Regions from separate parts of the Sporosarcina sp. P1 genome, predicted to be linked through region 2. Evidence: riboswitches for the same ligand, from Rfam matches in the RefSeq annotation. Region 2 holds a riboswitch; each other region holds the start of a gene.
The links. Region 2 has a riboswitch for thiamine pyrophosphate ahead of CSV73_RS08390 (ECF transporter S component). Riboswitches for the same ligand answer to the same signal wherever they lie in the genome.
Positions count from the first base shown of each region.

Region 1: it holds a riboswitch for thiamine pyrophosphate, as region 2 does, so the genes downstream of both, CSV73_RS09280 (ABC transporter ATP-binding protein) here and CSV73_RS08390 (ECF transporter S component) in region 2, are expected to answer to the same signal.
Region 3: it holds a riboswitch for thiamine pyrophosphate, as region 2 does, so the genes downstream of both, tenA (thiaminase II) here and CSV73_RS08390 (ECF transporter S component) in region 2, are expected to answer to the same signal.

Region 1 is NZ_PDYS01000007.1:132,491-140,705, reverse strand. Features, by position in the region: gene CSV73_RS09290 (TetR/AcrR family transcriptional regulator) at 1-230, opposite strand, end outside; gene CSV73_RS09285 (DUF4430 domain-containing protein) at 378-2,390, opposite strand; cobalamin riboswitch at 2,513-2,700, opposite strand; TPP riboswitch at 2,841-2,938, shown strand; gene CSV73_RS09280 (ABC transporter ATP-binding protein) at 3,026-3,793, shown strand; gene CSV73_RS09275 (ABC transporter permease) at 3,790-4,542, shown strand; gene CSV73_RS09270 (ABC transporter substrate-binding protein) at 4,539-5,579, shown strand; gene CSV73_RS09265 (S8 family peptidase) at 5,646-7,136, opposite strand; gene CSV73_RS09260 (YARHG domain-containing protein) at 7,422-8,215, shown strand, end outside.
Region 2 is NZ_PDYS01000006.1:88,468-96,682, reverse strand. Features, by position in the region: gene CSV73_RS08415 (universal stress protein) at 1-78, shown strand, start outside; gene CSV73_RS08410 (dicarboxylate/amino acid:cation symporter) at 135-1,406, opposite strand; gene CSV73_RS08405 (DUF6526 family protein) at 1,648-2,082, shown strand; gene CSV73_RS08400 (energy-coupling factor transporter transmembrane component T family protein) at 2,157-2,927, opposite strand; gene CSV73_RS08395 (ABC transporter ATP-binding protein) at 2,905-4,371, opposite strand; gene CSV73_RS08390 (ECF transporter S component) at 4,393-4,962, opposite strand; TPP riboswitch at 5,045-5,156, opposite strand; gene CSV73_RS08385 (exonuclease domain-containing protein) at 5,344-5,916, shown strand; gene CSV73_RS08380 (multicopper oxidase family protein) at 6,322-7,830, shown strand; gene CSV73_RS08375 (YitT family protein) at 8,171-8,215, shown strand, end outside.
Region 3 is NZ_PDYS01000002.1:299,459-307,673, forward strand. Features, by position in the region: gene CSV73_RS04380 (urease subunit beta) at 1-32, shown strand, start outside; gene ureC (urease subunit alpha) at 29-1,747, shown strand; gene ureE (urease accessory protein UreE) at 1,758-2,213, shown strand; gene CSV73_RS04395 (urease accessory protein UreF) at 2,206-2,892, shown strand; gene ureG (urease accessory protein UreG) at 2,930-3,550, shown strand; gene CSV73_RS04405 (urease accessory protein UreD) at 3,543-4,367, shown strand; gene CSV73_RS04415 (YheE family protein) at 5,028-5,465, shown strand; TPP riboswitch at 5,632-5,734, shown strand; gene tenA (thiaminase II) at 5,826-6,521, shown strand; gene CSV73_RS04425 (DUF3889 domain-containing protein) at 6,591-6,953, shown strand; gene CSV73_RS04430 (nitric oxide synthase oxygenase) at 6,997-8,094, opposite strand; gene hpaB (4-hydroxyphenylacetate 3-monooxygenase, oxygenase component) at 8,177-8,215, opposite strand, start outside.

The sequences.
Region 1 (8,215 bases), on a different contig from region 2:
TCTTGAAATGACGCGCCTTCTTTAGCTGTCTGTTCGGAGACGTTTTTCATTTCTTCAACCATTTTCCAGACAATTGAATGAAATAACTCTTCTTTATTCGAGAAAAATGTATAGATTGTACCTTTCCCCACATTCGCAATCTTCGCTACTTGATCCATCGTCGTCGCTTTATATCCAAACATCGTAAACGATTTTTCAGCCGCCAATATAATTTCTTCTCTACGATCCATTATGACACTTCCTTCAGAAATGACCGGAATACCGTTTCGGTCTTCTAGTCATTATATTACATAGATTTATAGATAAATGCAAGATATTACACAAAAGACTACCATACAAGCCATATGGTACTGACTTGTATGATAGTCTTCAATTTTTTATTCGATTATAAATACTTTGCGAATCGGTTCTTTGATTACTTTATCGTTTGCTGATTTCACTTCGGTAATCGTTAAATAATAGAGTTCGCCTTTAGTATATCTAGCAATCGGCTTGATTTTTACTGATTTCCCATCTTCTCCGAGTGTTGTAGAAACCGTAACCATTTCACCCATTGCATTTCTCACGACTACTTTTTCTAAGTTCGCAGCATCATGTTGTAATGTATCTGAAAACGTGATAGTCCACTCTTTCATCGTTTGAACTTCATTTTCAGAATCGAAATACGTATAGGGTTGATCATTTTCGATCACTACAACTTGCAGTATTTCTGAAGACAGTTCGAGACCTTCAACTGCATCCAGCACTTTACCCGCTTCCCCGATTTGAACGATCATCTTTCCGTCAACCACTTCTGTTTTTTCTACTTTTGCCGGGTGCAGTTCTCCAGTCTTTTCATCTTTCACTTGAATTTGAAGCTTCCTATCTGTAACTGTCGCTTTTACATTTTCAGGTGTTTTGACCGAGAGTTCAGGTTTTGGATCAGGGTTCGGTGTAGGATTCCAGTTATCTCCTAGATCTGCTCCCAAGTTCGTTGTATACTGCCAACGTAAAATATCATCTTTCTTTAATTCATAAATTCCAGCACTATACTGCGGGAACTCACCATTGACTGAATACATCCAGCCACTTAGCGGACCGCCATCAAATTCCGCTACATTATTAATGCTTTTCACGTATAGGGTTGGACCTACACCAGTAAATTTGAATGGTATTGAGCCACTTTCTACTTCACGTTGTAGTACCGTGAACGCCGTATCCCCCGACTCAATTTCCAACTGTTTTGGGCTAATAATATCCCCCATATTCATTGTTCGTGTTTCTACGGAAAATGTAATATTCGTTGGATGTACTGGTGGCTCTATAGTTTCTTCTTCAGAAAATTGTTGCCAGACAGATTTACCCGTTTTAATTTCTTGTAGTGCAATTAAAGATTGTTCGACAGCTATCGTATTGACCCATTGATCGGCTGGTAAAGTGAATGCAAATGCTCCATTTTTCATTTGGAATTTGCTTAATGCATCTACAGGTGATTTCCCATCTTTTTGCCATTCGATAGATGTAACGTCTTCTCCTGAAGCAACCAGTCCTGAAATGACAGTCGCAATACTGTTGGAGTTTTCTCCCCAAGCGCCCCAGCCAGCTGTATCCAGTTGTTGTTCGCGTAAGACGTGTTTTGCTCGTTCAATGGCTGTATTCACCGCACTATCATCTTGATAATTTGCTAGTGCCAATAAGACCATCGCTGTCATATCGGGATCAGCTTTGTCTTGTACGTTTAATGAAAGAGAAAATCCACCCTTTTCCTTTTCTTGCTTTAACAAATGTTGTAACGCTTTTTCTTTCGCTTCAGCATTCCATGTTCCTACGTCCTGCCCACGCTTCATACCTGTATCTAAAGCGAGCATCGCCCAGGCGTGTTTATTTATAGGACCAATTGATCCATCTGCTTTTTGTTGTGCCGCTAACTCTGCATACAGATTACGATTCGTTTCCCACGCAGTAGTTGGATCCTTCCCTACTGCCAGCAAACCAAAGATATAACGGATATGGTCTGTATCTGACTCGTCACTATTTAATTCTGGATCTTTAGTAATCCACTCTGGTAATCGTGCTGTACCATCAATTAATTGCGAACTAGATGCGCCCAATCCAACCAGTTCCGTCCAACTAATTCCCGGCATACCCCATCTGAAATTATCCTTATTATATCTCTCTACTTCATAAAAACGTAACGTATCCGCTAGCATCTCGTCTACCGTACGAATAACTTCTGGTATAGCCGGAGTATGATTCGCAGTAGTGTTTACATTTGCCAGCTCTTCAACTGTTCCTTCTGTTTTCTCTACTCCTGTATCCACGGCTTGTACTGTCGGAGTTACAAACGACAACATCAACCACAAGCTTACTAACACAGAAAACGTCTTGCTTACTCGACTACCTTTCTTCAACGACTCCTACCCCCTATTTTTTTCAATAAAAAAATCCCGCCTCCGGAAAGAGACTAGGATGGATGGATGCGTGTTTAGACATACCTAATACAACACCACATACACACCTTTTTCCGGAAGGTTGTAAGCATCGTATTATGGTAAGTCTCCTGACTTTTGGATACCAACGCAACTTCAACCTTCCCAGTACGAATACCAGTGGTTGTCTGAAGTCACTTTCCAATTACAGTGGCCGGACCGTTCAGGATTTTCACCTGATTCCTTTTTAAGTCTTGCAAACTAGCAAGACACCAAAATACGCTATAAACTCCTCTTTATCATAAGGAGTCGACATAACAATTGCAATAGCGTAATATTTGACGGTTCATCTATTTACAGGCTTCTATCCTATACCGATTTCTCTAAACGCTATCTTGACTATCTTTTCAGACTATGTAACGATAAGAGATGGATAAACACTAGGGGTGCTTTTGCTGAGAGAGGCGTTCGCCTTAACCCTTGAACCTGCTCTAGATAATGCTAGCGGAGGGAAGTGGACATATGACGGATTTTATCCGTACTATGCAACCGCTTCGCATAGAGAAGTGGTTTTTTTGTGTGAATTTTTTTAAGAAATGAGAAGTGGTAAGAATATGATGAATAAAGTTTTAGAGTTTACTAATGTCTCTTTTCATTATCAAGCAACGAAAGCTTCGAAACCAACTGTTATTTTCGATCAAGTTGACTGGCACGTGAAGGAAGGCGAATTCGTTAGCATCATTGGACCAAGCGGCTATGGCAAAAGCACGTTATTTCGACTCATCACTGGCCTAGAGAACCCTGACAGTGGACAGATTTTATTGGACGGAGAAGTGACAACGAAGCGGTTAGGCAAGGTTGGCTATATGCCGCAGCAAGACTTACTCATGCCGTGGCGGACGATTCTTGAAAATGTTCAATTACCTGTAGAGCTTCAAAAACGTAAACCTTCTTCCGATGAAATCATCCAGTTACTTGCTGACTTCGGACTGGCAGGAGAAGAAAACGCCTATCCTGGAAACTTATCAGGCGGGATGCGACAACGTGTTTCTTTTTTGCGCACAATCCTGACTGGCTCAAATATTTTATTATTGGACGAGCCATTTAGCGCACTAGATGCGATTACGCGGCTGACGATGCAAGAGTGGCTAATCGATCAATGGCAAAAGCTCGATAAAACGATTGTCTTCATCACACATGATATTGACGAAGCCTTATTCCTATCCGATCGCATCTTTGTACTTGCTGAAAAACCGGTACAGGCGATTCGCGAAGTCTTCGTGCCTCTCAGCCGACCACGCACTATGCGGGACTTGGCACGACCGGAACTGATGGAACTGAAAGAGCAACTGATTAACGAGCTTCGTTCGGAGGCGCGGCTATGAAGAAGATGACTTCGTATAGTTGGTCTATACTTCTCGTTGCAATCCTTCTTGGCATATGGGAAATCGCAGCACGACTTTACGACAAAAGCTTCCTCTTCCCGTCCCCTTCAGCGATTCTGATCAGATTATGGGAGCTGAAAACGGAGCTGTTTATCCATCACTTACCTCCGACTGCTTTAACTATTTTGATCGGCTTATCGATTTCGATCATCATCGGATCCACACTAGCGATTGCGATGTATAGTAAGAAACCAATTGAGCAAGCTTTTTACCCTATTTTGATCGCGTCGCAAACGATTCCGGTCATTGCGCTTGCACCGATTTTTGTCTTGTGGTTCGGCTACAGCATTTGGAGTAAAGTCGCAGTCACCGTCCTGATCACTTTTTTCCCGATCACCGTCAGCGTATTCGACGGCTTACGCTCGTCAGATAAGAACTTACGTGAGTTAATGATGACAATGGGCGCATCCGCCAAAGATATCTTCTATAAGCTAGACCTACCTTCCGCTTTGCCATCTTTCTTCTCTGGACTCAAAGTGGCGGTCACACTTAGCGTAATTGGTGCGGCCATTGGAGAATGGTTAGGCGCGCAGGCAGGACTTGGATATTTCAGCAGAAGAATGATGACGCAATTTGATAGTGCTGCTGTATTCGCACCGATCGTCTTGCTTTCGGCAGTAGGCATTATCTTCTTTTTACTCGTTGTCGTAATAGAAAAATACTTTTTACAATGGAGGAATCATCAATGAAAAAACGTCTGTTCCTTAGCATCACGTGTCTTCTTCTACTTCTAGCTGGATGTACAAATGATACAACCCCTGCCAATCAAGAAGAGACACCGAACAATGAAAAGAAAAAAGTCAGCATTATGCTCGACTGGTATCCGAATGCCGTACATAGCTATATATATGTTGCGCAAGAAAAAGGATTTTTTAATGAAGAAAACGTGGAAGTGGACATTCAATTCCCTGCCAATCCGACCGACCCAATGAACTTGACCGCAGCAGGTAAAGTGACACTTGGATTGTATTACCAACCGGACGTCATTTTAGCGCAAGCAAATGAAAATATTCCGGTTAAAGCGATTGCCTCCATCGTACGTGAGCCGCTTAATTACACAGTCATGTTGGAAGAAAGCTCGATTCAATCACCTAAAGATCTTGAAGGCAAAACAGTTGGCTATCCTGGAATTCCACTGAACGAATCTCTGATTAAAACGATGGTAACGAATGACGGTGGCGATTATGACAAAGTGAATATGATCGATGTTGGATTTGAATTGGAATCTTCACTCGTTTCAAAACGCGTCGATGCCGTGACAGGAACATTTATTAACCACGAAGTGCCTGTTATGGACTCGAAAGGATTCAAAACGCGCTACTTTAATCCAGTAGACTATGGCGTGCCGAATTATAGTGAAATCGTGTTGTTGACGAGTGATGATACATGGAATAAAGAACAAGACGCCATCCAGGCTTTCTGGCGAGCAGCTCAAAAAGGCTATGAATTTATGGTAGAACAGCCCGAAGAAGCACTCGACCTCTTGCTGAACAACCAAGATCAAGCCAACTTCCCGTTAGACAAAGCAATCGAAACGGAAAGTTTACAAGTGTTATTACCTAAGATGGATACAGATGGTAAAGCATTTGGCACGCTGGATGAAACATCTTGGGAAGAAGTACGGGACTGGCTACATGAAATGGAAATGATCAAGACGAAACCTGAAGTGGATGAGATGATCTTAGATATCAATACGGGAGAAATGTTCTCTAAATTAACGAAGTAACATACTCAAAAGGCTATTGCGAGAGTCTCCATGACTAATCGCAATAGCCTTTTTGATGATATGCGATTAGTGAGGCAGTACGGTAAACTTCACAGCAAATGACTTCTTCATCGCAACTCCATTCTTATTTTGCGCACCTTGATCCACACGTAAATAATGAACCCCTTGTGGCCATTCAGTAGTTGGTGTAATGAATAATTGCTTACTATTTAAAGGATCCACTTTCGCTGTAAAACTTTCGATACGTTCTGTGCTATTTGGCGAACGGGTAATGTAAATATGTCGAGCATAGTCTTCTTCCAGTAGCAATGCACTAGTGAACTTGATTTTGAATACCTTATTTGGTTGTACATGCAGTTCAGGAAAATCGCCCTTAAATTCATTCAGCAATGCGTTGCTAAGTCGTTCTATATTAACTAATCCCGCACCGAAATGAATGTCTTTTCCCGGCGCCCCTAAGTCTGTCGCGGTCGTTTCAAGTAACCGTCTAATCTCAGTGGGCGTCGCTTCGGGCTTTATAGATTTCAATAACGCCGCTGCGCCTGCTACCATAGGTCCTGAAAAAGAAGTTCCACTGACTGACTTATAGCTATTATTAATTGTTGTTGTATAGATTGCCGCACCTGGAGCAACTAAGCTAACGTGAGAGTTATAGTTTGAAAAGTAAGCGCGCTGATTATCTCTTTCTATTGCCCCCACTGAAATTACAGAAGCGTAGGATGCAGGAAACATGATGGAATTTCCCTCCATTGCATCGTTTCCTGCAGACGCAACGACCGTAATACCCGATTCCACTGCACGCTGTATCGCTTTTTCCTCCAATTGGGAAGCTTGGCTACTTCCGTAACTCATGTTGATCACGTCGACTTGTTTCTTGATGGCGTAATCAATCGCTTGGATACTATCTGACACTTTACTGAGCCCGTTTAGATGCGAGACTTTCAACGGCAATACTTTGGTATCATATATTCCTGTAATTCCCACTACCCCTAGATGATTCCCAGCCCTAGCCGCAATGACGCCTGCGATTGCGGTTCCATGGCCGTTGACGTCCTGAACATTCGTATTATCTGCGTAAAAATTATAACCGCCTGGCTGTATTCGCCCTTGTAAATCTTCATGATATAGATCAATACCAGAATCAATGACGGCTACGACGGTATTTTTCTTTTGCTCTTGCACTCTAGACCACATCAACTGCAGCTTTAGTTGTGGAATCCACCACTGCTTCACAAGAAGAGGATCGTTGAATACGACATGTGAAGAGCGCTCATAATTCGGTTCAATATGTAAAACATTTGGATCTTCGAGAAGTTGTTCCTTCATCAGAAGCATCTCAGCAGAATCTGTAAAGCTCCATAACTCCACTTCGTCTGTAATAGTTTCGCGGTTTTCTACACCCGATAAGTTTTCATCTATAGAAAACGTTTGGCGATTATTTTCATACTCTACCAGTAACTCATTTGAAATCACTTCCGCACTGACTATTTCTTGTAAACCAAATACCGCCATCCATCCAATGCATATAATCAAAAGTAGATGATGCTGCCTTTTCATTCGACCCTCTTTTCTTCCCTGTCACACTTTAGCAATATGGGATTCTTTTAAACCATTATAACTCACCATTTACCATCTTCATACATCCTATACGTTAGATAGGACTACTTTACATGAGGTATTTTGAGAAACCCACTTTCCTAAATACTCTACGCCCTACTTCCTTTATGCCACTACCTGCCTTACGTCTAGAATAATCCCGTCAGTCATAGTATAATCTTGACTACATTGGTATCTATACTCATTTTAAAAGAGAGAGCCATAGCATGAAGTAGGAGAATTTATATGAAAAAATGTCCGATATGTAATGAAATGAATAGAAAACAGCAAGAGTACTGCACACACTGCAAAGCATTTCTGGCATCACGCTATTCCAATAAAAAACGGTCGTTACTGAAAACACCAGTGTACCCGGTTTTATTACTAGCTATTGTGCTAGTCGCGATTACAAGCTATTACGCTATGGAAACCAAATACGGTCGTAAGGCAACAACTGAGCACTTTATTTCAGCGCTGATCGAGCAGGATCATGATGCTTTGCATGAATTGATTGTGCCGAAAGATAGTCGTATTTCAATCAACGCAGAAAGTATTGGAGCATTGCTTACATTGGTGGAAAAAAACCCTTCTATCGTTCAAGTAGTAGAAACTAATTTAAAAGAAAAGACCGACGAAGGCATGTTCTCCATGCGCATAACAGGAAAACGATTCGGCCTCTTCCCGCGCTATACGATCAATCCGACGGGCTATATTCTCAAAGTGAAATCTATCGGGGAGGAAACCGTCCTGTCAATTCATGATACAGAGATGGGCTATATCAAAAAAAGTAAAGAACAAGCAGAATTTGGCCCGTATATGGCAGGGATATATCCAATCAAAATGACGACCACTTTGAATGATGAAAGCGTGCGCGAAGAAATTCAAGCAAACGTATTCGGAGCGAAGCAATCGGTTCATCTCGCTTTTGATTCGATCAAAGAATTGGCGATCGCAACCAATACAGAAACCGACAACGATTTGCCAGTCGTGCAAAACGACGTCGTAAAAGAAGAACCTGTCGAAACGGTAATTGTCAAAGA
Region 2 (8,215 bases):
CTTAAGAAGTTAGTTATGGGTAGTGTAAGTCAAAAAGTCATCAAACATGTAAATAGCTCTGTGACGATAATTAAATAAACAATATAAACCAGAACTGCCGTAGCGTATCCTACAGATATGTTACGGCAGTTTTTTTAGGATCTTTTACTGTCGGCATATGCCGGTTCTGGTCTTTGCATTTTCATATCGGTGATTGAAGAATTACCTTCCCACTTATCCAGTATCACAGCATTGGCTGTGTTGCCAAATACGTTCAACAATGTACGGAAGCCATCAGTCAAACGATCCACTCCAGCGACAAGCGCAATACCCGCAAGAGGTAAATTGGCTGCGGCAAGTACAGTGGACATCATAATGATACCTGCACCTGGCACACCTGCTGTACTAAATGACACGACAAGTGCACTGACAATGATGGCTAGGATTTGTGCGCCACTCAGCTGGATATCAAATAGCTGAGCAACGAATAAAGCATTGAATGTCTGCAAAATGCAAGCACCGTCACGTTTCAAGGCAGTTCCTAAAGGTATCGCAAAACCTGCAATCTCTTCTTTCATTTTAAATTCTTTTTTGCTATTTTCCATGGCGGCCGGCAATGCTGCATTAGAGCTAGCCGTACCGAATGCGATACCGAATGTCGGCTGGAAGCTTTTCCAGAAGTGCTTTGGAGACACATGTAGGAAGCTTAGAATAACAAAGTAAGCGATAGCCATCAGTGTCAAAGCTAAGATTAATCCTAAAATATAAACAAATAATTTTTGCACAATATCAAGACCTTGTGTGGCAATTACAGAACTGATTAAGGCGAAAACACCTATTGGAGACAATTTCAAAACAAGCATCGTAATCTTTTCTACGATAGTGTGCACGCTTTCTACAAATGAAAGAAATGGTTTTGCTTGACTGCCAGCCATACGAATTCCGATGACAACAATAATTGCCGTGAAGATAATCTGCAACAAATTCCCTGTGGCGAACGCTTCGAATGGATTGGTAGGAACTATCGAAATCAACCATTCAAGAATACCTTGTCCTTCCTTTGCCTCTCCTGCTGCCACTTCCCCTAAGCCATCTACCATATTCCCGGGTTTCAATACTGAAGCCGTGATATAACCAATGACAAGCGCGAGTATGCTTGTGCTGATATAAAGGAACAATAGCTTCCCTGTTAACCGTCCAACTTTTTCAGAGTGATCTATACTAGAGAAACCTACAATTAATGATGTAAACACAATGGGTACTACTACGAACTGGATTAAGCTCAAGAAAATTTTACCGATTGGAGAAAGTACGTATTCATTCAATTGCGGTACTGCTTGCGGGAGAAAGATATTTAGAATAATCCCGAAAATAATACCTAACACGAGACCGACTGTGATTTTTGTTGAAAGTTTAATAGAAAACAACTCCTTAAATCCTTATTGATATAGTAGGTTTAATATAATGAAATATATATGTTTTGTCAATACTAATAATTCTAACTATTGCAAGAGTGTATAGTAGTCGCTAATTTTATTGAGTCTTGTTCAATAAGATCAAATGGTATTATGATGAATTGAAACAACTATCTTAAGAAAGAGCAATTATGTATACAACTAATATTAAATCATATAAGATACCCCTATAGGTATGTAAGGGGGGGACGAGATGAAAGAACAATCGTATGAAAATCATACACGGGTGACACCTTTGCAACATTACATTTGGTTACCGTTAAGCTTTCTATTGCTTTTGATAACAGCGATCTATGGAATTTATCAATTTGTAAAGCATGGTTTTTCAATGCAGATTTTGCTATTATTCGCTGTCATCGTTCTTGCTATTATTCCAGGGATGCTCGCACGGATTTATGCGTTGTCTTTGCAAGATCGATTAATCATCACAGAGGAACAGCTTCGTTACTTTATGTTGACGGGTAACCGTTTAGTTGCACAATTGACGAAATCACAATGGATTGCATTACGATTTGCTTCAGATGAAGAGTACGTGGAGCTTGCGAATCGGGCAGTAGTGGAAGATCTGTCACCAGATGAAATTAAGAAATCTATAAAGTCATGGAGAGCAGATCATCAGCGTGTGTAATGAAAATAGAGAACACAGGATCTGAATTAGATCTGTGTTCTCTTTTAAGTTGGTTACATATTATATATCGCTAATTATCGATATATTGATAGGAAAAAGGCTGAAGATAAACTACATATCATGACAAGTAAAAATACCATATCTATCCCAGTATACCGTGTAGGATAATAATATGTCCTTGCAGCACCCATCTGATACTGTTTCGCTTCCATCGCAACTGCAATGCGTTGCGCGCGCCGTATACTTTGGGCAAATAGCGGAACTGTATAGGACTGCAATCGTTCATAGAAACCTCTAAATCCTTTTGAAAACTGGATATTTCGTACTTTTAAAGCATTCCTACGAATTTGTAGCTCTTCAGTTACAGCAGGAATTAAACGAAAAGCTGCAATAAAGCTATAGGCATATTTGGACGGCAGACGAAACTGTTGCATCATAGCATAAAAGAATAGTACAGGTTGGATAGTTAAGATAAACGTAAAGCCAACGAAGCCGAATGAAAGTGACTTACTTCCGAGCAAAAGCGCGTGTTGAATACTCTCTTCAGAAATCTTGAATAGCCCCCATTGCCAAATCACCGCTTCACCCTTACCGAACAACAACATGGTCAACCCAGTGGATAGGAATGAAATAGCTAACGGAATGGAAAGCAATGAAAGTTTCTTCAGCGAATAACCGCTAAATACATAAAATAATATTCCATATAAAATAGCTTGTGAGATAGCAAAAGATAAACTTTGATTTACGAGCGTAATAATCAAGAACGCAAAAAATACGATAAATTTTAACGCAGGATTGACTCGGAATAACCAGGTTTCGCGTTTAGGTGTGAACCAATTGAACACTCTTCGCACCTCCTACTCCATTAGCCGTATGCACAACACCATCAACTACAGTCCAAACAGCAGTAGCGAAGTTTTCTACTATTTCTGTATCATGCGTAACCATCAAAATTGTCATGCCTTCAGTGCGCAATTGTTCCAGCTTCTCAAGAATGGCGAAGGTGTTTCGTGCATCCTGCCCGAAAGTAGGCTCATCCAGTAACAAAATGTCTGTACTAGGAGTAAGAGCAGTTGCGACACTCAAACGACGCTTTTGACCCGTAGATAGCTGGTAAGGATGGCGCGAAACAGAATCAGGTAAGTTAAATAAGCACATCAATTCTTTCGCATATACGTCTGCATCATCTTTTGGCATGCCGTGTAAAGATACGGTTAACTCTTCCGTAATCGAGTTCGTCACAAATTGTAGTTCGGGATTTTGAAAGACGAGCGACAGACCTTGCGGGAGTTGCCGTTTCTTCTTTTTCCACGTAATGGGTACACCGTTCACTTCATAGATACCGCTAGTCCGAAGTAATTGCATGAGAGATAAAAGTAATGTACTTTTACCAGAACCATTTTCGCCAACAATTGTAATCCAGTCACCGGCCTGTACAGTCGCATGTTTGGCAGAAATCTTCTCCATTTGACCACGATGGCCGTGAAAGTCCTGGATTTGAATTTTCTTTTGTGATGAAACGGCTTGACGATTTATCATCATTAATTGAAACGCATCAGATGTTTTATATTCTTCCCATACCCCTGGGTACCAAATACCATATCGTTTCAGTTGTTCTTGAAAGTTTGCAAAAATATATGCTGGTGAACCATCTGCGATTATGACGCCATGATCATTAAACAACACAACACGATCTACCCAGTCAGCAATCAAATTGATTTTATGCTCCACAATGATCACAGTTTTATCAGCGGTTGCCTCTTTAATAGAAGACCAAATCTGTTGCGTGCCGTCCGGATCCAATAATGCAGAGGGTTCATCCAGAAATAGCACGTCAGGTTCTAATAATAAAACAGAAGCCAATGCTAACCGTTGTTTCATACCTTGAGACATTTCATTGATGGGCGTGTGGACATCTTTCAAATGCAAGTCCACACGCTTTAACACTTCTTCAATAAGAAGTGCCATTTCTTCACGCGGAACTTGAAGATTCTCTAAAACGAATGCAAGTTCTTCATCTACATAGGTCATACAGAATTGTGTGTCTGGGTCTTGGAAAACGAACCCCCATGAGTCAGGTAACAGAATGTCTGTTGCTTTCATTGGCAGTTCGATGGAGCTTGGTATAATGCCGCTCAGTACTTGGAGTAAAGTGGATTTCCCACAACCACTAGGACCAAGCATGAGAACTTTTTCGCCAGACTGAACAGAGAAGGAGAAGTCTTTAAAGACCAAAGCATCTTCTCCTGGAAACTTCAGTCGTAAATCTGTAACGCTGATGTTATTCATAGTTGGATCATACCTCCGCTTTTACTGATCAAGCATCGTATATTCTTTTTTATCAACAGGTCGAATGAGCGACGTCACACCTGTTGCTTCTAGCGCTCTTACAATGAGCACAGCAAAAATACCCGTGAAGATGAATGCGCTGATTGCACGTAATCCGTATTTTACAATGAGTGCCCATGTTTCGAGTGCTGCGTAACCATAAACCAAATCAAGTCCGAAACTTGCAAGACATGACGCGATTCCTGCTAATCCAGCAATTAAAATAGAATAGCGTTTATAACGGAATGCAGCGAACAATAATTCCGCAGCAAGACCCTGTGCGAGTCCATACATCAATACTTCAATACCATGACCAGCAAACGCAGATAAGGAAGCCCCTGCAATACTTGCGATGAGTGCAGTACCTGGTTTTCGTAATAATAAAAAGGCGAACGGCCCGACCATGAACCACATACCGTAAAGCAGTTGACGCGCGACAGGCATGATCGGTTTGACGACAGTGTATAAATCATCCCAAAACTTCATCAGCACGCCAAACACAACGCCAATCATGATGGTAATCAATAAATCGGTGAACTTTAACTTTTTCAAACTCTTCCACTCCTTGTTATTTTTTCATACAAAAAAGCCGTCTGAAGAGCAGACGGCCGAGGAAGGAAAGAGATTCCTGTATAATTCCATCGATCACGCTCTCTACGCTGGCATTACCCAGATCAGATTAACGGTCAGCAGTGGATTCATCTGCTATCTCAGCCTGATTCTCTCAAGCACCCGGACGGACAATCATGTAAGCAATCCTAGTATACAGCACGTTGAATTGTGTGGCAACTTATGAAATGACTACATGTTCAATAAAATGCTTGCAGTTTAAATTGAACATATTGTACTGAAATCCTGATATACTAATAGGATAGAAATGTTCATAATTAAATTCTCGATATAATGGAAATAGAGTGTAAAAGGAGTTTTCACATGACAAAACATATAGCGTTTATTGACGTGGAGACGACAGGTATGAGTGCCGAGGCGAGTGAAGTGATCGAGTTAGGCGTTATGCTGGGAGAGTATGAAAATAACCGTATTGTTCGGGTCGCTGATGAGTATTGCGAGTTTCAAGAACCGTTCTATTCCATTTCTCCGACGATTACGAATCTCACGGGCATTACCGATCAGATGGTAAGAGGGAAGTCGCTTGATATGGATAGAATTCTAAAAATACTTGATCAAGCAGACGGTATAGTAGCACATAACGCATCATTTGATAGGGGGTTCGTCAGCCGGCTATTACCTGAAACGCTCGATATGGACTGGTATTGCTCCGTCAGACAAATCAAATGGAAAAATTACGGCTTTGAAAACGGTAAACTGCAACAATTGCTGAGAGCGCACCGAATTCAAGTGCATAATGCCCACAGAGCACTTGACGATGCAAAAAACCTAGCACTCTTACTGAACTCGTCCAATCCGAATCTGACGGATGATACATTCATCTCCTATTTGATGAATAAAGCACCGATGAAGAAACCAGCCAAATCAAGATTTTAATAGTAGCGAATGATGTCCGGGAATACTTCACCGGGCATCTTTTTTGTATGGTTTAAGGTTTAAATCATGGGAAAGTGAGTCTTATAACAAAATCAAAGTATAGAATGATGACACAAAGACGTCATGGAAGTATGCTGAATTCTTATGTATAAACCAATCTGCACATCTTTTTCATAATCTTTTTCTATACTTAAAATATAGATGGCTAGGAAGTTTATTGAAGACTATAGAAGAGATGGGAGACAAATGAAAACGAAAGAGAAGAATCAGCGAAGAGAAATATAGGTCTACTGAAAACTATGAATGAATATGGGCGATGCCGCTTAAAAGCTTTTCATGTGCAAAGTTTTTTCATATATTTTTGCTATACTACTTTTGAAATAATTAGACAAAGGGGATATGAAAATGAGTAAAAAAATTCAAATGGGTATATTTTTGCTGAGTGCGATACTGATCAGTGGATGTAGTGACGATGCACAATCGAATGAACAGAACAATCAACACATGATGAATCAAAATAGCAACGAAGGAAATCATCACATGATGGGTGACTCTGCAATGGGTAACGGGCATATGAGCCATGATGACGTAGTGCGTTTAGAAGACTCGACAGGTGAAAATGAATTATATATTCCACCGTTATTAACTAGTGAAACGACAGAGGGGACTGAGTATATTGTTAAGGCGCAAAAAGGTAAGGTGAATATATTTGAAGGTGTGACTACAGAAACTTTAGGATATAACGGTGATCTATTAGGTCCGGTTCTTCAATTTAAAAAAGGTGAAACCGTTAAAATTAAAACAATAAATGAATTAGAGGAGGAGACAACGTTTCATTGGCATGGTTTAGAAGTGTCTGGTGAGGCAGATGGAGGACCGCATAAAACACTAAGTCCAGGTGAAGAGGCACTAATAGAATTTGAAGTGACACAAGAGGCGGCTACATTGTGGTTTCATCCTCATCCAGAGGGCAAGACATCTGAACAAGTATATAAAGGACTCGCAGGGCTGATTTATATTGAAGATTCTAATTCGGACAAGTTAGAAATCCCTAAAGAATACGGAAAAAACGATATACCATTAGTTTTCCAAGACCGAATTTTCGATGAGCAAGGGCAATTAGATTATAAAGCGGTAATGAACGAAGATGGGACGATAGGTGATACGTTATTGGTCAATGGTACAGTAAATCCTGAATTAACAGTAGGAAAAGAACAAGTACGTCTACGCTTACTAAATGGATCAAACGCGAGAAATTTTACGTTCAAATTGAATACAGGTGAATCATTTGTTCAAATTGCGACAGATGGAGGCTTCTTGAATGACCCCGTCACATTGAATGAAGTAACTTTGACGCCATCGGAGAGAGCGGAGATAATTATTGATTTCTCGCAACTTAATTCTACAGATGATTTGTCTTTGATTAATGAAGATGGATCTATTCTTTTACCGTTTGATGTGTCAAATCAAGAAGTAGATCGTACGCAAACATTGGGGCAATTAAATGATTTTGCCGTAACGGAAGAAGAAAAAAACATGCCGGTTACGAAGAATATTGAACTCTTTGGTATGATGGATCATGTGACAATCAATGGAAAGAAATTTGATTCAAAAAGAATAGATTTTACACAAAAGCAAGGCGTAACAGAGATATGGGAAATTTATAATAGGAAAGATATGATGGGTGGAATGATTCATCCATTCCATATTCATGGTACACAGTTCAAAATACTCTCGAGAAATGGGATAGAACCTGAAGAGAATGAAAGAGGGTGGAAGGATAGTATTGCTGTTCATCCAGGAGAAAAAGTGAAAATCGCTGTACAGTTTAAGCATAAAGGTGTGTATATGTTCCATTGTCACATTTTGGAGCATGAAGACAATGGAATGATGGGACAAATAGAAGTGAAGTAAAAGATATGCCCAAAGTAGCCAGTGAAATATTCATTTCACTGGCTACTTTGCGTTTTTATAAAATACAGGAAGTTTATATTGAGTTAGTCAGGAGGGAATTCTAAAAAAGTAAATGAAAAGGAATAAACCCATGATGAAAAGACGGTAGAAGAACCGTCAAACGAAGATATAAAATGGGTGATTTAAGCGATGGAAGAGTGAAAATCAGAAAGAGTTCATAGAGAGCGGGCTTTCTAGAAAAAACTCCGAATTTCTACTTTCAATGGAATAGTTTATATGGATAAAAGGGTATGGTAAATAGAAGCATGTGACTTACTGAATAACTGAAAGGAATGAGAAGATGAAAGTAATTACTAAGAAGTCACATAAGAAGTTACGACTTTTG
Region 3 (8,215 bases), on a different contig from region 2:
ACGGACCATTGGAAGGCGGGAATACGAAATGAGTTTTAAAATGGATAGAGAGCAATATGCTCAAATGTTCGGGCCGACAACTGGAGACTCTGTTCGACTAGCAGATACAAATTTATTCATCCAAATTGAAAAAGATTTTACTAAATACGGAGAAGAAGTTGTGTTTGGTGGTGGGAAAGTCATTCGTGATGGAATGGGGCAACATCCATTCATTACGCGCGAAGAAGATGAACGAGTCCCTGATACAGTCATTACGAATGTTATCGTTCTTGACTATACGGGGATATATAAAGCTGACCTAGCAATTCGTGACGGTAAAATTTCAGGTGTTGGTAAAGCAGGTAATCCGCTTGTTCAAGACAAAGTAGATATTATTATTGGAGCTTCCACTGAAATTATTTCGGGAGAAGGTAAGATTATTACGGCTGGTGCAATTGATACGCACGTACATTTCATTAATCCTGCGCAAGTAGATGTTGCACTTACGGCTGGGACAACCACATTAATCGGCGGTGGAGCTGGACCAGGAGATGGTTCTAGAGCTACGACTGCCACACCGGGTGCTTGGCATCTTCATTCAATGCTTAAGGCTTTAGATGGACAACCAATCAATATTGGTTTAACAGGTAAAGGGCATGCGGCTGCGGGAGCTCCCTTAGCGGAACAAATAATTGCTGGAGCGATTGGTTTGAAAGTCCATGAAGATTGGGGGGCGACACCATCCGTTCTTGATCATGCATTACGAATTGCTGATGAATATGATGTACAAGTCGCACTTCACGCGGATACATTAAATGAATCGGGATTTTTTGAAGATACGATTAAAGCGATTGATGGTCGTGGTATCCATATGTACCATACGGAAGGTGCAGGAGGCGGACATGCTCCCGATTTAATTAAATCTGCAGGTATGATGAATGTGTTGCCGGCTTCTACCAATCCGACATTGCCGTATACGATTAATACGATTGATGAGCATTTGGATATGGTCATGGTTGCCCATAACTTAAATCCATCTGTGCCAGAAGATATCGCATTTGCGGATTCACGCATCCGTAACGAAACGATTGCTGCGGAAGATGTTTTACAAGACTTGGGTGTCTTTAGTATGACAAGCTCCGATTCTCAGGCGATGGGCCGTATCGGTGAAGTTGCACTTCGTACATGGCAAGTAGCTCATAAAATGAAAAAGCAACTTGGGGTCATGGAAGGTGACAGTGAGTATTCGGATAATAATCGGGTAAAACGCTATGTCGCTAAATATACGATCAATCCTGCTATTGCTCATGGCGTATCGGAGTATATCGGTTCAATTGAAATTGGGAAAATAGCGGACCTTGTCTTGTGGGATCCGAAGTTCTTTGGAGTCAAACCGGAGATGATCTTGAAAAGTGGAATGGCGGTCTTTAGCTTAATGGGCGATGCGAATGCAACGATTCCTACACCGCAACCAATGATTTATCGCCCGATGTATGCCACGCTCGGGAAAGCACTGTCGCAAAGTTCCATTACATTTGTTTCGCAGATCGCATATGATCAAGGAATCAAAGAGAAGCTTGGACTTGAAAAAGTGGTACTCCCTGTCCGTAATATACGGAGTCTTACAAAAAAAGATATGAAGTTAAATACAGCTACGCCACATATTGAAGTAGATCCACAAACGTATGAAGTAAAAATCGATGGAAAGCATATAACATGCGACCCAGTTGACGAAGTGCCAATGGGGCAACGCTATTTCCTATTCTGAGGTGAAGAAAATGATTATAGAAGAAGTCTTAATGAACGTCAGGGATTTAGATCCAAGTGAGTATGAAAGTCGTCATAAAGAGAAAGTGTACTTAGAAAGTGCACATTTAATGAAGAGAATTCAACGCGTAGAAACCGATCATGGACGTGAAATTGGTATTCGATTAAATAGCCCGCGTGATTTGGAAGCGGGAGACATTCTGTTTATGGATGATAAGAATATTATTTTGATTGATGTCCTTTCTGATGATTTAATTATTATTAGCCCGCGGACGATGCTTGAAATGGGAACGATTGCTCATCAACTTGGAAATCGTCATTTACCTGCGCAATTTGAGGATGAAGATATGCTCGTGCAATATGATTATTTAGTTGAAGATTTGCTGCGAGAAATGGATATTCCATTCAAGAGAGAAGAGCGAAAAGTTGCAAAGGCTTTCCGTCATATTGGGCATAGCCATGACTAACCATGCATTATCCTTGTTACAGCTATGCGATTCTAGTTTTCCCATAGGCTCTTTTAGTCAATCATTCGGGCTAGAAACTTATATCCAGAACGACAAGGTTATCGATGCTAATACATTTTCTGAGTGGTTAAATGTCTATGTGCATGAACAGCTTGCATATGCAGACGGCTTAGCTGTTAGACTCGCTTATGATGCATTGGATATGAATGAACTTGATAAGATTTGGGAACTGGATCGCATATTGACTGTGCAGAATCTTGCCCGCGAATCCCGCGATGGTACACAGCGTATGGGCGATAGGATGTTAGATATTGCAGAATCCATTTACAAAATACCGGTATTATCTACCTACACGCAGAAAATTCGTGATAAACAAGCTTTTGGCCATCCCGCTATTGTTTTTACGATGATTGGACATCACTTACAAGTAGAAAAGAATACAACGATTTTATATTATTTATACTCGACGGTTGTTAGTCTCGTGCAAAACGCTGTACGGGCTATCCCGCTTGGACAAACTGCAGGACAGAAAATTATTTATACTTTTCAACAACAACTTCAGCAAACAACAGACAAAATAATGAAGTTAGATCAAGAAGAGTTTGGTATTGTATCACCAGGACTCGAGCTTTCACAAATGCAACACGAACGTGTTGGAATACGTATTTTTAGTTCATAATGAACAGAATGAAATTGATGATAAGGATGTGCTTAGAATGGGACCAATTAAAATAGGTGTCGGTGGACCAGTTGGTGCAGGAAAAACAATGCTTGTCGAAAAACTCACACGCGCTTTAGATGGCGAAGTGAGTATGGCAGTCATTACTAATGATATATATACGAAAGAAGATGCTAAATTTTTAGTAGCGAACGGTATTCTTCCTGAAGACCGTATTGTAGGTGTGGAAACAGGAGGCTGCCCACATACGGCGATTCGTGAAGATGCCTCGATGAACTTCGCAGCAATTAATGAACTGAAGGAAAAGCATCCCGACGTCGAGTTGATTTTTGTAGAGAGTGGCGGCGATAACCTAGCAGCTACGTTTAGTCCGGAACTCGTAGACTTTTCCATTTATATAATTGACGTGGCGCAAGGTGAAAAAATCCCACGTAAAGGTGGACAAGGAATGATTAAATCTGATTTGTTTATTATTAACAAAACAGATTTGGCACCATATGTCGGGGCAAGACTTGAGGTAATGGAATCTGACACGAAAATATTTAGAGGGAATAAACCGTTCTTTTTTACTAATTTAAAAGATGATCAGGGACTAGATGAAGTAGTAGAGTGGGTCAGGAAGCATGCGTTGTTAAAAGGACTAGGACAAGATGTCTGAATGGACAGGTGTTCTTGACCTCGTCATGGAAAATCGGCTAGGCCGCTCCGTGGCGAAAAGTGTCTACTTTCAAGGCGCATTTAAAGTAATGCGTCCCGTCTATTTCAATAAGAATAGTTATCCATGCTATTACTTATTGAATCCTGGCGGTGGTTATTTAGATGGTGATCGGTATCAAATGAAAGTCACACTGGGTGAACAGGCAATGCTAACGTTGACGACTCAGTCAGCGACGAAAGTATATAAAACGCCGACCAAGCAAGTATACCAAGAGACCGTCTTTCATCTGAAAAAAGACAGTTATTTAGAGTACTTACCCGATGCACTGATTGCATACGAAGATGCCAGTTGTTATCAGAAAAATAGTGTGTATATGGAAAAGGGAGCAACTTTTCTGTATTCTGATATATTGACTCCAGGTTGGTCACCGGAAGGAAGAAAATTCAGCTACGACATGCTCCGTTTGAAAACGGAGATTTATATGGAAGGTCAACTTGTTGTCTTTGATCATATTAAACTTCATCCAGCATCCCAAGACATGAATGAGTTAGGATTTATGGAAGGATATACACATTTAGGTTCGTTAATTGTCGTTGGAGAAAAAACGAGTGATGCGCTATTGGATCGATTATATGAAACGATTCAACATGAGACTGGAGAATTTGCATTTGGATTATCCAAGCTTACTGTTCCGGGCTTCACTATTCGCATATTGGCAAACTATACACAAGTTATAGAACGGATTATTTCAGTCTGCCACCACGTGATTAGCGATGAATGGAATCAACCGAAACCAAGTTTTTTAAGGAAGTACTAAAGACAGCCCGACAATTCAAAAGAGTTGTCGGGCTTTTTCTAAGAATTTTGTTAGTACTATACAAATTACTATGTATGAATAGTATTGAAGAAGATTTTATAATTCAATATGATTTGAAGTTCGCAGATTGGAGTGTGTTCGAACAACTAAGGTACCAGACAAGCGAAATAGGTAGAGTGTCATTTCCGATGATTGAAACACAGAAATTAGGGTATTATTATACATACGAGCTGCGGCATTTTATGGGCTTTGGCCTCTCCGTCAAACTAAGCAAATTATAGGAGTTTTTGGGTGTATTGGCTCCAACACTCGAGTGGATTAACAGAGGCTACAATAGATCGTTATACAAATGTATATTTGGCATTCTTTGCAAGGAACAAAGGAGTAATTGAGTAGACGACATGTAAGATGACTGTGATCACCAATTTTTTAACCGTATTTCCGAATTCCATAAAATATGTCAGAACATGAATTGATTTGACAACAAACTATTGCTGAGATATATTTGAATTTAAATTTCAGTATGATAAGGAATTTATAAGTAGCAAAAATAATGGGAAATTAAACTATGGGCTAGGTTGCTTGAATTAGTATTGTTGATGAAGTAAGATGAGCTATTTAATAAAAAAAGAATGGATACTATTTTTGGAGGTGTTTCCTGTGGTAGATGACTTTGAAGTGGAAAAAGTTTTTGAAGACAGGCAGTACGAGCGAATTCAGTTTAAGCTCATCATAGAAGGTCGCAATTACAAAGCAGACTATCATGATGGTAAAATCCAATGGCTTAATCCACACCCTAAGCAAGACGTTGGTGAAGAAGAAGTAAATGCCATAGAGGATAAAGTTTTGGAACTGTTATCCGAGCAAGGGATTAGAAATGAAGCGGATGATATTGAGATCGAACGTTCGATTAGCAATAATCAAACTCGGCCACTTCAGTTATTTAAATTGAAGATTCAAGGCGAAGAATTTAAAGGCACATTTATTAATGGCGAAGTTGAGTGGTTTCATCCTAAACCACGACGTAAACTAAAAGAAGAGCGCGTGAAAAAAATAGAAGAAGATGTTCAGAAGAAGCTAAACGAACATTTAGAATAACGAATGGACACTACATGAAATCTGCCGAAATAGATGTAGTCGATTGGAAAAGATCTATTTAAGATCTGTTGCCAATGGAAGTGTTGTATGTAGTGCAACAAGTACTCTCAATTCGTTTGACCTTTCCGACAAGATATGACTACAATGGATACACAAATGAAATAGTTGTTACCGCTAGGGGTGCTCTGTTGAGCTGAGAGAAGCATATTGCTTTAACCCTTTAACTTGATCCGGTTCATACCGGCGTAAGGAAGTGGTGCAGATGTTACGTAGCTTAGTTAAGTGCTTTGTGACGTCTCTCCGCCACTTCTGGTCAAGAAGTGGTTTTTTCATTTATTAAGAAAAAAGGGGAGAGTATACATGAAGTTCACTGAGCGTTTATTAGAGAAAACATTACCGATTTGGAGACAGAATCATAGTCATCCGTTTGTCCAAGAAATTGGAAATGGGACGTTGGATCCGGATAATTTTCGATTTTATATGGTGCAAGACTATTTATACTTAATTGATTATGCGAAAGTGTTTGCTGTAGGCACTATGAAAGCGACCGATGTAGAGATGATGGGGAAATTCGCTGCGTTGCTTAACGGCACATTAAACACAGAAATGGAGCTTCATCGTAAATATGCGGCGCGCTTTGGCATTACCGAAGAAGAGCTCGAGAATGCCAAGCCGTCTCCAATTGTCCTAGCGTATACGCACTATATGCTACATGTTAGTCAAAACGGTTCTTTAGCAGAAGTAGTCGCTGCATTATTGCCTTGTGCGTGGAGTTACTGGGAGATAGGCAAAGAGCTTGCTGCGTTACCAGGAGCGTTGGATCATCCATTGTATGGTGACTGGATTCGCATGTATTCATCGGAGGACTTTGGTGAGTTGGCTACTTGGTGCTTAGAATTAATGGATGAAACTGCAGAAGGTAAACCTGAATCGGAACTAGCGAGGCTAGAAGAGATTTTCCTTAATACGACTCGTTATGAGTATATGTTCTGGGACATGGCGTATACGAAACAGATGTGGCCTGGTGTGCAGGAAGAACAGATGATTACAAAGTAATACACAATAAACGTCCGACTAACATAGTTGGATGTTTTTTATTTAGAATCGAATGGGTAGAAACAGCGCATGCTATTTCCAAAGGAGGTGTGCGCCATCTTAGCGAAAGTAGGTTTGGCACTTGGAGTATTATGGACAAGTGGGTGGGGTACTAGTGATGCGCCAGCTGCTGCACATAGTAAAGTTGAAGTACCGGCATACGCCAAATGGTCAAGGCTTGCGATCAAGCAAACGATGCTTAAATATCCTCATGCAGATATCAAGGATTACTTGCATATCGCAACCGACTCAAAAAAAGTTACAAACCTGGAAAAATTTCAACTTTGGCTAAAAGAGGAAGAACGGGAATTCGGTGTGATAGTGACTGTCACCTATTCAACTGAAACAGGTAAATTTATTCGCATTGATTTTCAAGAAATACCTGTTCACTAAAAAAACGCCCCTATACCATATAACATGGCACAGGGGCGTTGGTTTATTCGGGATCTTTCTGATAAAAGAAATTGGGTGTCATAATGTCATTGGCAAACCGCTTGTGATAAACATGCGTGGCAGCAGGTGACAGTGGTGGGATGAGCCATACCCAGTTACCTGTCACTCTTCTTCCAACACTCCGCTCTTTCTTTTCGAACGATTTGAATTGCTTCGCTGCGGTATGATGATCAACAAGTGTGACACCTTCCTTCTCGTAGGAATGTAGAACAGCTATATTCAACTCCACAAGTGCTTTGTCTATCCAAAGAGAACGATTGGATTTTGTGTTTAGCCCCATCAGTTTGGCGACAGACGGCAAAAGATTATAACGATCCGCATCTGCAAGATTACGTGCTCCAATTTCTGTGCCCATATACCAGCCGTTAAATGGTGCCATAGGATATTCAATTCCACCGATATCAAGACGCATATTGGAAATGATCGGAACGGCATACCATTTTGTATTTAACTCGGAAATTCCTTTAATTTCGGGATGACTGATAGGTACTTCCTTTACTGATGATTTCGGTAGTTCAAAGAGTCGTGGAGATTTCCCAAACTCTTGAATGACAAGTGGTAATACATCAAAAGGTGTTTTGTTCCCTCGCCATCCCAGACGTTCACACAACTTGGTCATCTCAATGGATGCAGAGTCGCCAATGATTGTAGCTCCATCCTCGTATCCAGCATAACGAACTAATTGATGATTCCAGATCCTCAGAGGGTCTTTGTCTTGTACCCGAGGGGCGAAGACGGTAATCGTTGAACAAATATCTCCATCATTCGTTGCATAATCCACATGATGCTTCAATTTTTCAAATGCATCTTCAGCAGTAGTGACTTGTCGTTCATCAAATACTTCCAACGTTTCCCACAATAATCGTCCGATACAGTGATTACTGTTTCGCCAAGCCATTTTCGCGCCATGTGTCAGTTCGGATTGTGTATGAGTGTACGTTCCCGTTTGGATAATCTCTTCTTCAATTTCTTTGACGCGCATGAGTTGTTCCTCTTGAGAAATTCCTAGTTCATTATAACAACTATGGATAAACTGGATTGCTTCTTGGAAGAGCTCAATACGATTTACAGATAGCACCATAATCATCAACTCCATATACAGAGTGTAGCATGTGAATAATATAATGAGTCGCAATAATTTCGGCGAATTACTGACTTTTCATTTAATAGGAAAGTAAACGGCGTATCATTTCCTGACCTGC